DNA from 2 places in the Alteromonas sp. 5NS40-0096 genome. Region 2 is predicted to be linked to the other one. Evidence: predicted binding sites of a transcription regulator. Region 2 holds the regulator's gene; the other holds the start of a gene.
The links. Region 2 encodes FNR, which switches genes on or off when oxygen is low (the NO sensors DNR and NnrR bind a similar motif). Its sites were predicted from a motif close to TTGATCTAGATCAA; they were not measured.
Positions count from the first base shown of each region.

Region 1: AC27G9_RS07800 (universal stress protein) is a predicted target of FNR. The motif match lies at 4,092-4,105, and genes of this name have one in related genera.

Region 1 is NZ_BAAJLQ010000002.1:434,285-441,663, forward strand. It holds gene AC27G9_RS07790 (inorganic phosphate transporter) at 138-1,406, shown strand; gene AC27G9_RS07795 (FecR domain-containing protein) at 1,537-3,051, shown strand; gene AC27G9_RS07800 (universal stress protein) at 3,058-4,029, opposite strand; gene AC27G9_RS07805 (LysR substrate-binding domain-containing protein) at 4,173-5,081, shown strand; gene AC27G9_RS07810 (RNA polymerase sigma factor) at 5,251-5,799, shown strand; gene AC27G9_RS07815 (hypothetical protein) at 5,786-6,466, shown strand; gene AC27G9_RS07820 (hypothetical protein) at 6,480-7,379, shown strand, end outside.
Region 2 is NZ_BAAJLQ010000001.1:716,263-723,641, forward strand. It holds gene ccoP (cytochrome-c oxidase, cbb3-type subunit III) at 1-668, shown strand, start outside; gene AC27G9_RS03235 (FixH family protein) at 832-1,314, shown strand; gene AC27G9_RS03240 (heavy metal translocating P-type ATPase) at 1,320-3,692, shown strand; gene ccoS (cbb3-type cytochrome oxidase assembly protein CcoS) at 3,703-3,906, shown strand; gene AC27G9_RS03250 (sulfite exporter TauE/SafE family protein) at 3,899-4,573, shown strand; gene fnr (fumarate/nitrate reduction transcriptional regulator Fnr) at 4,594-5,331, shown strand; gene uspE (universal stress protein UspE) at 5,451-6,374, shown strand; gene ttcA (tRNA 2-thiocytidine(32) synthetase TtcA) at 6,480-7,379, shown strand, end outside.

The sequences.
Region 1 (7,379 bases), on a different contig from region 2:
AGCGATATGATTGCGCTAACGTTGAAGTATAGATTAACCGCATTAAATTTTTATGTTAATGATGAATACAGCTCAGTCGAGCGGCACACTGAATTTTCAGTGCGACAGTATCGTGATTAGTTAGGAGCAGCGACAAAGTGGATTTTCTAACTAGTTACGGTTCAATTCTTATTATAATGGCGGCCGTATTCGGTTTCGTCATGGCTTGGGGTATCGGTGCGAACGACGTGGCAAACGCCATGGGTACGTCTGTTGGTTCTAAAGCACTTACCATCAAGCAAGCTATTATCATCGCGATGATCTTTGAATTCGCTGGCGCTTATTTGGCGGGTGGCGAAGTAACGTCGACGATTCGCAAAGGCATTATTGACTCCGGCTTTTTTACCGACATACCTGAGTATTTGGTCTTGGGTATGATTTCCTCGTTGTTGGCGGCGGGTATTTGGCTGGCAGTAGCGTCGTATTTGGGATGGCCTGTTTCAACCACTCACTCAATCATTGGTGCCATTATTGGCTTCACTGCCGCGGGTGTCAGTATGGACGCCATAGCGTGGAGTAAGGTTGGTGGCATCGTCGGGAGCTGGGTAGTGACACCTGCGATATCAGGCATCATTGCTTACCTCATCTATCAAAGCGCACACAAGCTGATATTTGCCACGGATAAACCGTTTGCTAACGCTCAACGCTATGTGCCTGTTTATATGGCGTTGGCTGGTTTTGTTATGTCGTTGGTGACAATCAAAAAAGGCCTAAAGCACGTTGGCCTAGAACTATCGGCAACCAACGGCTATCTGCTCGCGGTGGCAATTGCGGTGTTATTGGCGATTGTCGGTAAGTTCCTGATTGGCCGTTTATCTTTTGATAGTGCGCAAGACGCCGAAGCCCAATCCAATAATGTCGAGAAAGTTTTTGCCATTTTGATGGTAGTGACAGCCTGTTGTATGGCCTTTGCCCATGGCTCAAACGATGTTGCAAACGCCATTGGCCCGTTAGCTGCCGTTGTCAGCGTGGTGTCGTCAGGTGGTGAAATCAATGCAAGTTCTGACCTAGCACCTTGGGTACTTCCCCTCGGTGGCATAGGCATTGTGCTCGGCCTTGCCCTGTTTGGCCATCGCGTCATTAAAACGATCGGTCAGGGCATTACTCATTTAACGCCGAGCCGTGGTTTTGCTGCAGAACTTGCAGCGGCGTGCACGGTTGTTATCGCTTCGGGAACTGGACTGCCAATATCTACAACGCAAACACTGGTTGGTGCTGTGTTAGGTGTTGGGCTAGCTCGCGGCGTATCGGCATTGAACTTAGGGATTGTGAGAAACATTGTTGTCTCTTGGGTTGTGACATTGCCCGCAGGCGCGGTGTTATCGATTATCTTCTTCTTTGCGTTGAAAGCGATTTTTGGCCTGTAAAATAGCATGACTGTAAACTGATAGAGAACCGGCCGTTGGCCGGTTTTTTGTTTCTAGCGAATTCGTTTATACTCTTGTTATTCTTCGAATTCTCTATTGTTTGTTAACCAAGGGCGCTCAGCGTTGTCTCATGTCAGAAAGTCCGTTTGGTAAAAAGCACTTCGATACCCAGAGTCTAGCGTCTCGAGCAGATATTAAAGCTGTGGTTGAGGGGTTTGTTAGTGCGTATGTGCCCGTTTCGGATATGAGAAGTCAGTTTGTACGAGACATTCTTCAACAACTCGCAGGTTCCTCCGAACTCGATGTCACTGAGAGTCCTATTGCACAGGTATTGGCGATTTCTCGCTTGGTGCTGCGTCAACACGGATGGTTTTCTGTGGGATTGGCGACGAATCAACACGCGCAGATAAACGATGTCGACAAAGACAAACTAGAGAGTTTATTCGCAGGGCTGTCGGAACAGCAACGTAGCGCTTTTATTCAGCGGTTTCATCTCGGGTTATCCAGAGAAGACGTCGCCACAAGGTTGGACACCCACCTCGATGTGGTTAAACAGCATTTAGTCTGTGTGCTCATCGATTTGGCATTTGTGACGCGGGAAGAAAACAGTTTCCCACTCCAATCTGACGTGTTGACGCAAGCCGCTGATTGGTATGAACGGCAACCTCACCTGCAGCATGATGCACAACAAGCATTTGCGCGATGGTTTACGATTAAAGCCCATCAAGACGCGTTTCATTCCATTGCTCAAGCAGCAAGTCACGTGGAAGTGTCTCGGGTACTCGCTCAGTTTGCTCAACCACCCGTCAATGAGACGCAAACATCACATAATCAAACCGCGTCTCCCGTGCTCAATCAACCTAAGCGCATTCCCTGGGTCGCAAGTGCAATAACGATTGCAATTATTGGTGGATTGACTTGGATTTTTTTGACGACCCAGTTAGCGAGTTATCACTTATCGCCGCCAACGTACAATGAAGAGCCTGATATGATGCAAAAAGGCAGTTACATAACTGCTGTAGGCAGTCGCGGCTCCTATGTCTTAAAAGATGGTTCAGTGATATACATGAACGGCGACAGTAAAATTGATGTGGATTCTAACCCACAGCAGCGACTTGCCAGACTGATCGCTGGGCGAGTGTATTTTGCCGTGGTCTATGAACCAGCGCGCCCATTCTTAGTACAAATAGGCTCCACTACAGCTGATATCTCCGATGCCGCGGTAGATGTTGATTTATTGGGCGAAGAGTTAATCATCAGTGTTTACGAAGGTGTGGTAAAACTGAAAACTCCAGAAGTCAGAACATTGACCAAAGGGCAAGGCGTCGTTATCGCAAATAACGCGATTGAAAGTGACTTTTTCGTTGTGAACCAATTGCCCAGTTGGCGCTCAGGTTGGCTTGAGGTTAAAGGCTCCTCTTTGGGAGATGTCATCTTAGAGTTTCAACGTTACAGTCGAAAACCCATTCGTTTGGACGGGCCAGACAATCGAATCATCACTGGGCGATTTTACCTTGATACACCGTCAAAAAGTTTACTGGCAATCGCGACTTCTGTCGGTGCTCAGTTCATCGAAAATGAGCATGCCATCACGATTTGCGTACCGCCATCTAGTTGTTCACAGCTACCTAACACAGTGAATTAGTCATAATTAAGGCGTCTTGACAGCGACGAGAGCACATTCAACTTGGTGAATAACGGATTCAGTCGTATTTCCCAATAATAAGCCTGCTACCCCTTTTCGTCCTGCCGTGCCCATTACCAATAAGTCTGCGTCGGCTTGTTTTACGAATTGCCCTAACTTTATTGCTGGCTCGCCTTCAATAAGTGTCGTCGTGGGCTTGAGGAAGGTTAGTGTCGCGTCTTCTACCTCACTCGCTAGCATCGCCATTAACTCATCAAGTACAGTCTGACGTTCTTGCGCAATTAACGCCTTTTCTTCCTGCAGCGCAGGCTGATCAAATTGAATAAAGCCATCTCTTAATATGCTTTCTGGTACCACATCGTATACGTGCACTATGTGAAGTTGAGCAAACTCTAGAAGAGCAATACGAGTAGCATGGCGCAGTATCTCCATGTTCAGTGCGCGCTTTTGCGCAACAACGTCTGGGGCGTAGTGATAGTTTAAGTCCACCGCGGCAACGATCGTTTTATACTTTTCAGCTTGGCCTTGGTGAGTTATCCATACCGGACATGGGCACTGTCGAAGTAAGTTGACATCATCATTGCCAAACCAACGCTCGAGCACGTCATCATCTGCTTGTTTCATGACTAGATCAGCTTGTGTTTTTTCGACGAGAGCTATGATGTTAGCTGTTTGAGAACCGAAGGTGACAGACGCATTTATTGGTACCTCGGTGTCCCAGCTTGATACTTGGTCATCCAGCCAATGTTTCGCCATGACCTCCATCGCCTCTGTCGACTCGAGGTAGGAAACAGATTGCATAATCATTTGAGCATTAGGGGGAAGTTCGTCGAGGGCAAGCAGCATACTGATTTCCGCCTGATGATTTCTCGCGACATGCAGTGCTTGTTCGATCACTTCCTCTTGGTGGTGCGTGCCTGTTAGTACACAAACTAAATGTCGATATCTACCTTTCACTTCGAACTGTCCTTTGTACATTTATCAACTCTCATTTCAGCTTAGCAGTGATTTACAAGAGGGCCGATTTTAATGAAACGAATCTGATTGAGATCAAGTAATGTCTTTTTTTAATTCATGTGTTAGATTAATAAGGTTAATTTTAATCAGTAAAGGTGTTTGCAATGCGCTGGCCAAATTTGAAGCATTTACACTATCTCGTCACACTGCATCAAGAGCAGCATTTTCACAGAGCTGCGCAAAGATGTAACGTTAGCCAATCGACGCTGAGTACAGCGATTCAAAATCTCGAAGAGCATTTTGGTAGCCAGTTGCTCGAGAGAGAGCACAAAACCTTTGTGTTTACCTCGCTTGGTTTGGATGTTGTTGAACGCAGTAAAGTGTTGTTACAAGAAGCGGGAGAGCTGGTTGAGTATGCACAAAACGCCGGAAATTGGCAGCGCGGTCAGTTAAAGCTAGGGGTAATTCCTACCATAGCGCCATTTATGTTTGAGGGGATGATAGGCGCATTTAAAGCCTTTTTGCCTGATATCGGGTTAGAGTTACAAGAAGATACAACAGATAATTTGCTGGAGCAGCTTACCGACGGCAAACTGGATTTGTTGATACTCGCCCTACCAATGGAAACCCCCGGCTGTAAACAGATGATTATCGGCCATGACCCTTTCCACTTAGTTGCGCACAATGATTTACTGTCCCAGCTACCCGATCCTATGGATATTTCCTCGTTGCCCAAAAACAGTGTGTTTCTGCTGCAACGAGAGCATTGTCTGACTGGTCATGCGGTAAGTGCTTGCGGCTTGCAACACAGCGAGCAAGTAAGTTCGTTAGCAGCGAGTTCCTTGTATACCCTTGTGCAATTGGCAAACAGTAAATTGGGCTATACCTTTTTACCTGAGCTCGCTCTTAATCAACACATTATCGAAAATACTGACCTTGCGCCGTTGGCTGCAGAAGATCAGGCATTTCGAGAAATCGGTTTGGTTTGGCGATCCGGCACGACAAGAATGCAATTGTTCCGTCGTATAGCCGAAATCCTTTCCCCGCTGTTGCCCGTTCCTTTGCTGAAATAGCTTATTGAGTAAGTCATGACTCAGGTTTTATAAGCCAGTCATGACTTCTTTTCCTGCCGTTTTTCCCTTTACTCAAAGAAAAACGAAAAAAATTCAAAATAAATCAAACTTTATCCCAACCCCCATCGACATTATAGTCAAACAGTAAACGGCTTTTGAGGACAGGAAGGTGTTTGAAAAGCGTGATGAACAGCTTGTTAAACAAGCCCTGAAGGGAAATAAAAAAGCTTGGTTCACACTGATAAAACGTTATGAACAAGCCATATACCAGTATGGACTGCGTATGACGGGAAACCGACACGATGCTTCAGACCTGATGCAGGATATCTTTGTATCTGTGTTTAGAAGTTTGGGCAATTACCGAAACGAAGGTGCCTTTAAAGGCTGGCTGTTTCGCATTGCTCACTACCGTTGTATGGAGTTTTATCGGCGTAAGCGACCAGAGCAAGGTTACGATGACATACCAGAATCGGTATGTGAGCAAGATACGCCCGAACAGACATTGTTGAGTGACTGCGCCAGCGTGACGCTCACAAGTGCCATGCAGAAATTGCCATTGGCGCAAAAAGCGATAGTGGAACTCAAGTTTTTTGGTCAATTTACTTTTGATGAAATCGCCGATCAGTTGGGTGTTTCACCGAATACAGTGAAGTCGAGATTGTACAGTGCACTGGCAAAATTGAAATTAGATTTGGAGGTCGAAAATGCAGGATATTGACCGCGAACAGCTACTTGCGAAGTGGCTTGAAAATAAGTTAAGCGATAACGAACGCGAACAATTTGAGTATTTGTGTTTGCATGATGAGAGTTTTTCTCAGCATGTAGAAACGGCGAATAGTGTCAGTTTTACCGCTCAACAATTTGAGCAATCGGACATCCCTTCTTGGGACATGGAAAGCACGTTTATCGCGACAGAACAGCCAAAATGGTGGCAGTGGAGTGGGCTTCCAGCAGTATCAATGGCGATGTCGGCGATGGCAATGGTGATGGTAGTGACGGGATTTAGCATTGAAGTCGAGGATGGACGAATAGCGATGGGGTTTAGCAGCGGCCCATCTCAAAGCGAGTTAGCCGCCATTGTTGATGAGAAAGTTGCAGACTACCAGAAATCTAACCAAGCGATGTTCTCCCAATATGTCGATGCGTTGACGACTCAACAACAGCAAAGCAGCGCGCAATTGACTGAATACTTGTTGAGTTCCAGTCGTCAGGAAAGACGAGAAGACTTTGCAGAGCTGATTAAATTTATTAACGAACAAAGAGAAGACGACCAGCGTTTTTACGCCAGACAACTTAATTCTCTTCAACAAGAAATTTACTCTTTGGACTCGGCCTATACCGATGAGCTGAATCCAGAGAACGATACCGTATTAAACGATGATTGAGCCGAGGTTTACCATGATTAGAGCACTTACTTTAGCCTGTATGTTAGGCGCAGTACCTGTTAGTCAAGCGATGACAGCTGATTTGACGAAACTAAACAATGAATTAGAGATTATGTCGGGTGTTGTAAACACCGCATTGAAACAAGAAAACGGCGACAAAGGGTTGAGATACCGCTCTATTCAGGCGTCATATCTCGCCAATCAAGGTGTGGTTTTTGAAATCAGTACTGGCGGTAACAATTTTGTATTTAGCGATTTGACAGAAGGCTTAGTTGAGTTTTTTCCTAGCAACTGGGATGCGCCTGGCGACGGCAGTTTCGCTTTTGAATTCAGCGGTGATGTGGATTGGGAAGAAGTCACAGTTGAGGCGATGCACGAAGTGCAGGAAGGAATGGCACAGTTAAGTGAACACTTGAGAGAGCTCAAAGAACAAGGCAGAGAGTTGTCTTGGGAGAGCCGCGAGTACGAACGAGAGCTTCGTGACCTTAAATTTAGGTTGAGAGCAGGTGCTAAGGATGAAAAGGAAGAGTTGGACAAAGAAGCCAAAGCAATAGAAAAGGCGATGGCTCAGATCAAAGAAAAAGAAGTTGAGATCAAAGAAAAAGTCGAAAAATTCGCGGCTGAAAGGAAAAAGCGCGCTGCTATTCAAAAAGAAGCACGAGAAAAAGCCTATAAGTCTTTTCTTGCTAACTTTGAATCAAGTATCGGCAATGCCTTGTGTAGCTTTGGTGGTGGGCTGAGAGCCTTACCAAACGACGAGTACATTTCGTTTGTGCTCAAAAATTTCAGCATCGAATCGGGTAAAGAAGCAAAAGATCGCGTGTATGTTTTCTCTAATGAGCAGGTGCGACGGTGTGTTCAGGACAAAATCAAAGCCGAAGCCTTGTTGAGCAAAGCTGACGTATACGAGTTC
Region 2 (7,379 bases):
TAACCCGTGCAGAGTCGGAACAAGCGCGTAAAGACGCAGCAGAAAATGGTTTGTTGGTACAATATGACCGCGAGCTAGATTTCGCCGCCGAGCGTTTTGACCCAATCTTCGCAGATTACGCTAAGGTCCCTGTAGAAGAACTTGTTCACAATGAAGAAGCAGTAAAAGTAGGCCAGCGTTTGTTCCTACAAAACTGTGCTCAGTGTCACGGTTCTGATGCAAGAGGCCAAAATGGTGGTTTCCCTAACCTCACTGACAACGATTGGTTGTACGGTGGTTCAGGCGACAAGATCAAGGAAACGCTACTTCTTGGTCGTACGCCAGCTATGCCTGCATGGTTAGATGCATTCGGCGAGCAAGGTGTGAAAGAAGTTGCACATTACGTAATGAGTTTGAGCGGACGAGAAGATGCTGACGCTAACCTTGCAGCAGCAGGTAAAACGAAATTCGCAGCGTGTGCAGCCTGTCACGGTATGGATGGAAAAGGTAATCAACTTCTTGGTGCCCCTAACCTAACAGATAATATCTGGCTATATGGCGGCAGTGAGCGTGCGATTATCGAAACGCTAAATTATGGCCGTAACGGTGTGATGCCTTCGTTCAAGAAAACCTTGGGTGAAGACAAAATCCACGTGGTGGCGACATACGTATATAGCTTGTCGAATTAAGCCATCGGCAATGTATCTTGAAAAGAGCCCCGCATCGTCGGGGCTTTTTTACCCTAGACACCAGTGAATTATTACTAGTTTTTTCGTAGCAAAAATTGCTAATAGTTCATTTGGACACCCTGTTAACCCAGGTTGTCACCCTAACCAAAGTAGTGTGAGTTTGATGAAAGTAGTACCTTGGTATAAACAGTTTTGGCCTTGGTTTTTAATTGCCATTCCTACTAGCTCCTTTATTGTGGGCTATATTGTTATTAGCCTGTCAATTGATACTTCAGACAGCTTAGTGGTCGATGATTACTACAAAGAAGGCAAGGCAATTAACGCCAAATTAGACAAAGTGTATGAAGCACAGCGTTTGCGTATCACAACGGAACTCATGATTGATAATGGCGCAGTCGCGCTAAAGTTTCACTCAGGTATTCCACAAGACGGCACGGCACTTAAACTGGCGTTTTATCACACGACGATAGAAGACAGAGACACCAGTGTTTTGCTCTCTCGTGATGCCAATGGCGTTTATCGCGGCTTTGTCGAAGCCTCGTTAGAGGGTAAATGGCAGATCACACTTACTCCACTTGATGAAAGCTGGAAAGTACAGCGCACTCTCGGCCTGCCCAGAACAGGTTGGTTTACCTTTAATCCCTAGCGCTTATGGCTGTCGTCGATTGTTATCATTGCGGTTTACCCGCCGAAACGCACGATAATTTCCGTGCTACCGTTCTCGACGAAGAACGGGTGATGTGCTGCCCTGGCTGCAAGGCTGTGGCTGAAACGATAGTGGCAAATGGCTTAGAAGATTATTATCGTTTCCGCACGGCGCCTGCAGAACAAGGTGATCAAGCTCTTGATGACACGCTAGCTAAGTTAGCGATTTATGATGAGCCTGCATTGCAAGAAGAGTTTGTTCATGATCAAGGCGAGCTCAAGGAGATTCAACTTACCGTCGAAGGCATCACGTGCGCTGCATGTGGCTGGTTGATTGAAAAACAATTATCTCGAGTTGAAGGCATCAGCCAAGTTGCTGTAAATGTTGCAGAACGACGCGCTATGGTAGCTTGGAATGACAATTCGGTTAACCTCTCTGGTGTACTCAAGGCTTTAAACAAAATTGGCTACCCTTCTTTGCCGTTCCAACCCGATCAGCATGAGTCACTGTACAAGAAAGAGCAAAAAACATATCTCAAAAAACTTGGCTTAGCGGGTTTAATGACGATGCAAGTCATGATGTTAATGGCGGGCATGTATTTTGATTTGTTTGGTGCCATTGAAAATGAGACCAAACAATTCTTCCATTGGATCGCGGCAGTTCTCACTACGCCTGTTGTCTTGTATTCGGGAAGTGTTTTCTATGTTGGAGCGTCCAAGGCACTGTCAGCACGTACGGTCAATATGGATGTTCCGGTCACGATCGCGATTTTTGGAACCTATGTAGCGGGTATTAAGTCAGTCCTAAGCGAGTCTGGTGACGTCTATTTTGAATCGATTTGCATGTTCGTATTCTTGTTATTACTCAGCCGCTACCTAGAACACCGTTCAAGACACAAAGCCGCTCAAATCTCCGCAAATATGATGCAGCATATGCCTGTCACGGCCACGTTGGTCTCTGACAATGGCAATTTAGATCAGTGTTTAGCAAAACAGCTACAAACAGGGCAAACCGTACTGGTTAAAGCAGGGGAAATCATCCCTGTCGATGGGCAAGTCATTGATGGAATCAGTGCGGTCGATGAGTCTATGCTAACAGGCGAGTTCAAACCGGTGTCCAAATCGCGTGGTGACGCGGTGTACGGTGGCACAGTGTCGCAGACTGGTGCATTAACAATCGAAGTGACCCAAACCTTAAAAAATGCATTAGTAAGTCAAATCATCAGATTGCAGTCTTCTGCAATGGCAACCAAGCCCAAAGTCGCGGCGACAGCCGATACCTTCTCACGTTACTTTGTTATGGCGGTGCTAGGATTATCCGCCCTCACCTTCGGATTTTGGTCGTTTCAGGGTAGTAGTGACGCATTTTGGATCACGATTTCAGTGCTAGTTGCCACCTGCCCTTGCGCTTTGGGTCTTGCAACGCCTTCGGCGTTGACATGTGCTATGGCAAAACTCAATCGCGGTGGGGTTTTACTCAAGCGAGCCGACGCACTCGAACAGCTCACTGCGATAGATACTATTGCACTCGATAAAACGGGAACGTTAACGCAAGGAAAGTTCTCAGTGACAAAAGCCTGGTATGCCGACGGTACTGACAGCGCTTTGCTTTACGACATTGTTTGTACTTTAGAAGCGCGCTCAGAACACCCCATTGCCAGCGCATTTACCTCACAAAATGCTTTACCTCAGCTTTTAGACTTCAAGGTTGTGCCAGGAAAAGGCGTTGAGGGTAGTATCGGCCAAGAGAAATACCGATTGGGGTCAAAGCATTTTGCAGGCGCGAAAACCGAACAGCACTGGGGAAATGTCTATCTGTGTAATGAACAAAACCAATGCCTTGCCGTTTTTGAAGTCACAGACAATATCAAAGACGGTATTGCAGAGGTGTTGAAAAGCCTAGACGCTTACACACTATGCTTGATAAGCGGTGATACTCAACAACACGTTTCATCAGTCGCCAATACACTCAATATCGACACCTTGTTCGCCGAGCAAACCCCCGAGGACAAGTACAAAACGGTAAAAGCGCTACAGGCCAAAGGGCACAATGTAATGATGTTAGGCGATGGTATCAATGATGCGCCTGTTCTCGCGAGTGCTGATGTCTCGGTTGCCGTCGGCAACGCTACTGACGTAGCGAAGAATGCTGCAGATGTTATCTTGCTGTCTAATGAACTAGATAACGTCCCCGAACTTCTAGAAACTGCTCGCGCCACTAAGCTAAAAATCAAGCAGAACATTGCATGGGCAGTTGGGTATAATGTACTGATATTACCTTTCGCTGTATCTGGCATGCTGACACCATGGCTCGCAGTGATTGGCATGTCATTGAGTAGTATTATTGTCGTTTCAAACTCGACCCGTTTGTTAAAATAGGGCTAGCATAGTGAGTATTATTTACGTATTGATCCCTCTGGCTGTCATTATCGTGGCAATTGCGATTGGCGTCTTTTTTTGGGCTGTTAAATCAAACCAATTTGAAGACTTAGAGCGTCAGGGATATAGCATTTTGTTCGACGACGACCTACCAAAAGAACAAAGACGACAGCCCGACGTACAGCAGCCGGACTCTCAAACCAAGAATGACTGACTTTAACGTATTCTCTGCGTTTCTTATTGGTGTAGCAGGCGGCGTACATTGCGTTGGTATGTGTGGTGGTATTGCTACGGCGTTTGGCGCAACGATTCCGTCTCATCACCCTAAGAACGCTTATATCGCGTTATACAACCTCGGTAGAATATTAAGTTACACGGTTGCTGGAGGCATCACCGGCTTTTTGGGAGGCGTTGTATCGCTGTCACTGCGTAATGGATTAGTTTATCTATCTATTGTAAGCGGCATTATACTCTTGCTACTCGCTTGTTACTTGGGTAACTGGTGGCGAATATTAACCGCAATCGAAGCGCTCGGTTCTCGGGTCTGGAAGCGAATCCAGCCTTTGTCTAAACGGTTTTTGCCAGTTGATTCCTATGGTAAAGCGTTGGGTTACGGCATGATCTGGGGTTGGCTACCGTGTGGGCTGGTTTACTCTACACTGACATGGTCAATGGCGTCTGGCGATGCCCTAAACGGCGCTGCCATCATGCTAGCGTTCGGCTTGGGCACGCTGCCAACACTCTTTGCAGCCAGTTTATCCGCACAATGGTTGGTCAAAGGTTTTCGGCACCCCGTTGTTAAACAATGCATTGCCACTTTAGTCGCAATATATGCAGTTTTCTTGATTTATAATGGTTACAATAGTATCTATAACGCTTAGGCAAAGGACCCGGAACGACTATGAGCAAGACCAGCGATTTTTCAATACATTGTCAAAACTGTAGTTTCAGTCACCTGTGTTTACCAGTTGCGCTCAATAAAACAGAAATTGAGTCATTGGACGACATTGTTGAACGAAAAAAGCCACTGCATAAAAATGATAAGTTAATTCGTTCTGGTGACAGCTTCACAGCCTTGTACGCGGTGAGAAGCGGTTCGTTCAAATCGTTCGTCAGTGCCAAAGATGGCGAAGAGCAAATCATAGGGTTTCATTTTCCTGGTGACATTATTGGCTTTGATGCGCTGCGCAACAATACCCATGAAAGCTACACCCAAGCCCTAGAAACCGCCATGGTCTGCGAATTGCCCTACGACACATTAGACAAAATGTCGGTACAACTACCTAAGCTGCGCCACCAAATCATGAGTTTTATGAGTGCAGAGATAAAGCAAGACAATGAAATGATGATGTTGTTAAACAAGCGTACCGCAGAAGAACGCTTGATCTATTTTATCGCGCAATTGTCGCAACGTTTTGAAGAACGGGGCTTCTCATCTCGAGAATTTAATTTATCAATGACCCGAAACGAGATTGGAAACTACTTGGGTCTTACGGTCGAAACGATTTCCCGTTTACTTACGCGTTTTCAAAAAGAAGGCATTATTCAGGTTGACGGTAAGCTTATTACCATCACGGATTTCGACGCGATGGAAGACAAACTCAACAATATGGGCGTGCAAACAAAAGAGGTGATTTAAGCCTCTTTTTGATCCAAAACAAATCACATTTTTCTATATTCGACCTACACTTATGTAAAGAGGCAACACTAACGTTGGTTCGTTGTGTTTAATGACTATTGCATTAGGGAAGGTCGCATATGATTAACTACAATCACTTACTCGCTATCATTGAGCCTGATAGAGACAATCAACCTGCCCTATCCCGGGCGATCGAACTTGCCGAAAAGACGGAAGCCAGCATTACGGCATACATGGTGATCTACGATTTCTCGTACGAAATGACAACCATGCTCTCATCAGATGAACGAGAAGCCATGCGAGAAGCCGTAATCAAAGATCGTCAAGCTTGGTTGGAGGATGAGTTAAAACACTACAAAAGTAACGCAGCAATAAAGGTGGTTGTTGAATGGCACAATCGCGCCTATGAATCCATTATACGCTTTGCCATGGCACACAGCTGTGACATCGTTGTAAAGGCCACAAAACCTCACGATGATCTGACTTCAGTCATTTTTACGCCTACGGATTGGCATTTGTTACGCAAATGTCCTTCTCCGGTGTTGTTAGTAAAAGACCACGATTGGCCTGAGGATGGTAACATTATTGCAGCCGTCAACGTCGGCACCGAAGACAGAGAGCATGCGCAGCTCAACGACAAACTCACCGTGATTGCGAAAGACTATGCAGACTTGCTGATTGGCAAGGTTAACTTGGTTAACTGCTACCCCAGTACACCGCTCAACATCGCGATAGAGGTCCCAGAGTTTGACCCAACGACTTACAATGATTCTGTGCGAAATCATCATCTACAAGAGATAGAACGTCACTCTAATCGATACGATATTCCGCTTGAACGATGTCACGTAAAAGAAGGCTTGCCGGAAAGCGTGATACCACAAATTGCAGACGCCGTTGATGCGGAACTCGTCATCATAGGCACCGTGGGTCGCGTTGGTCTATCAGCGGCGTTAATTGGCAACACCGCTGAGCATGTAATCGATAGTTTGCAGTGTGACGTGCTTGCGATCAAACCCGACGGTTTCCAATCCCCAATACGCTAATATCCAATGGATAAACGCGCTGACTCTGTTTAGAACTAAGGCTATGCGCAGGTGCGGGCATTTTGTATAATGCCCGCTTTTCGAGTAATAGAGCACGTTTCGCGCATGAATCAGAACGCAGTAGAAGCCAAGTTGACAGAATCCGGCTCAACCAGTTCACAACAAAAAGCCAAGTACAACTTCAATAAATTACAAAAACGCCTACGACGAAATGTCGGTAAAGCGATTGAAGACTTTGGCATGATTGAAGCAAACGATAGAATCATGGTTTGTCTTTCCGGAGGAAAAGACAGCTACACCATGCTCGATATCCTCATGTTCTTGCGTAAGATAGCTCCTATCGACTTTGATATCGTCGCGGTCAACTTAGACCAGAAGCAACCGGGCTTCCCAGAACATATTCTGCCCCAATACCTCGAGAGTGTCGGTGTTGAATACAAGATCGTAGAAGAAGATACCTACTCTATTGTCAAAGACAAGATCCCGGAAGGTAAGACTACCTGTTCTTTGTGTTCTCGATTGCGCCGAGGCATTTTGTACCGAACGGCTACCGAATTAGGCGCAACCAAAATTGCGCTGGGACATCACAGGGACGATATGTTAGAAACCCTGTTTTTGAATATGTTTCACGGTGGCAAACTGAAATCAATGCCGCCTAAATTAGTCAGTGATGATGGTAAACATATCGTAATCCGCCCTTTGGCTTACTGCAGCGAAAAGGATATTGTTAAATACTCAAACATTGCCGATTTTCCTATCATCCCGTGCAACCTTTGTGGTTCACAAGAAAATTTGCAAAGAAAACATATCAAAGCGATGTTGCAAGACTGGGACAAACGGTTCCCTGGCCGCATTGAATCCATGTTTCGCTCTATTCAGAACGTGGCACCTACACACCTTGCAGATAAAAACTTACACGACTTTAAAAGCATTGAAACTACTGGAGCGCCGGTAAAAGATGGTGACATAGGTTTTGATGCACCAACATTTGAAGTTGCACAAGAA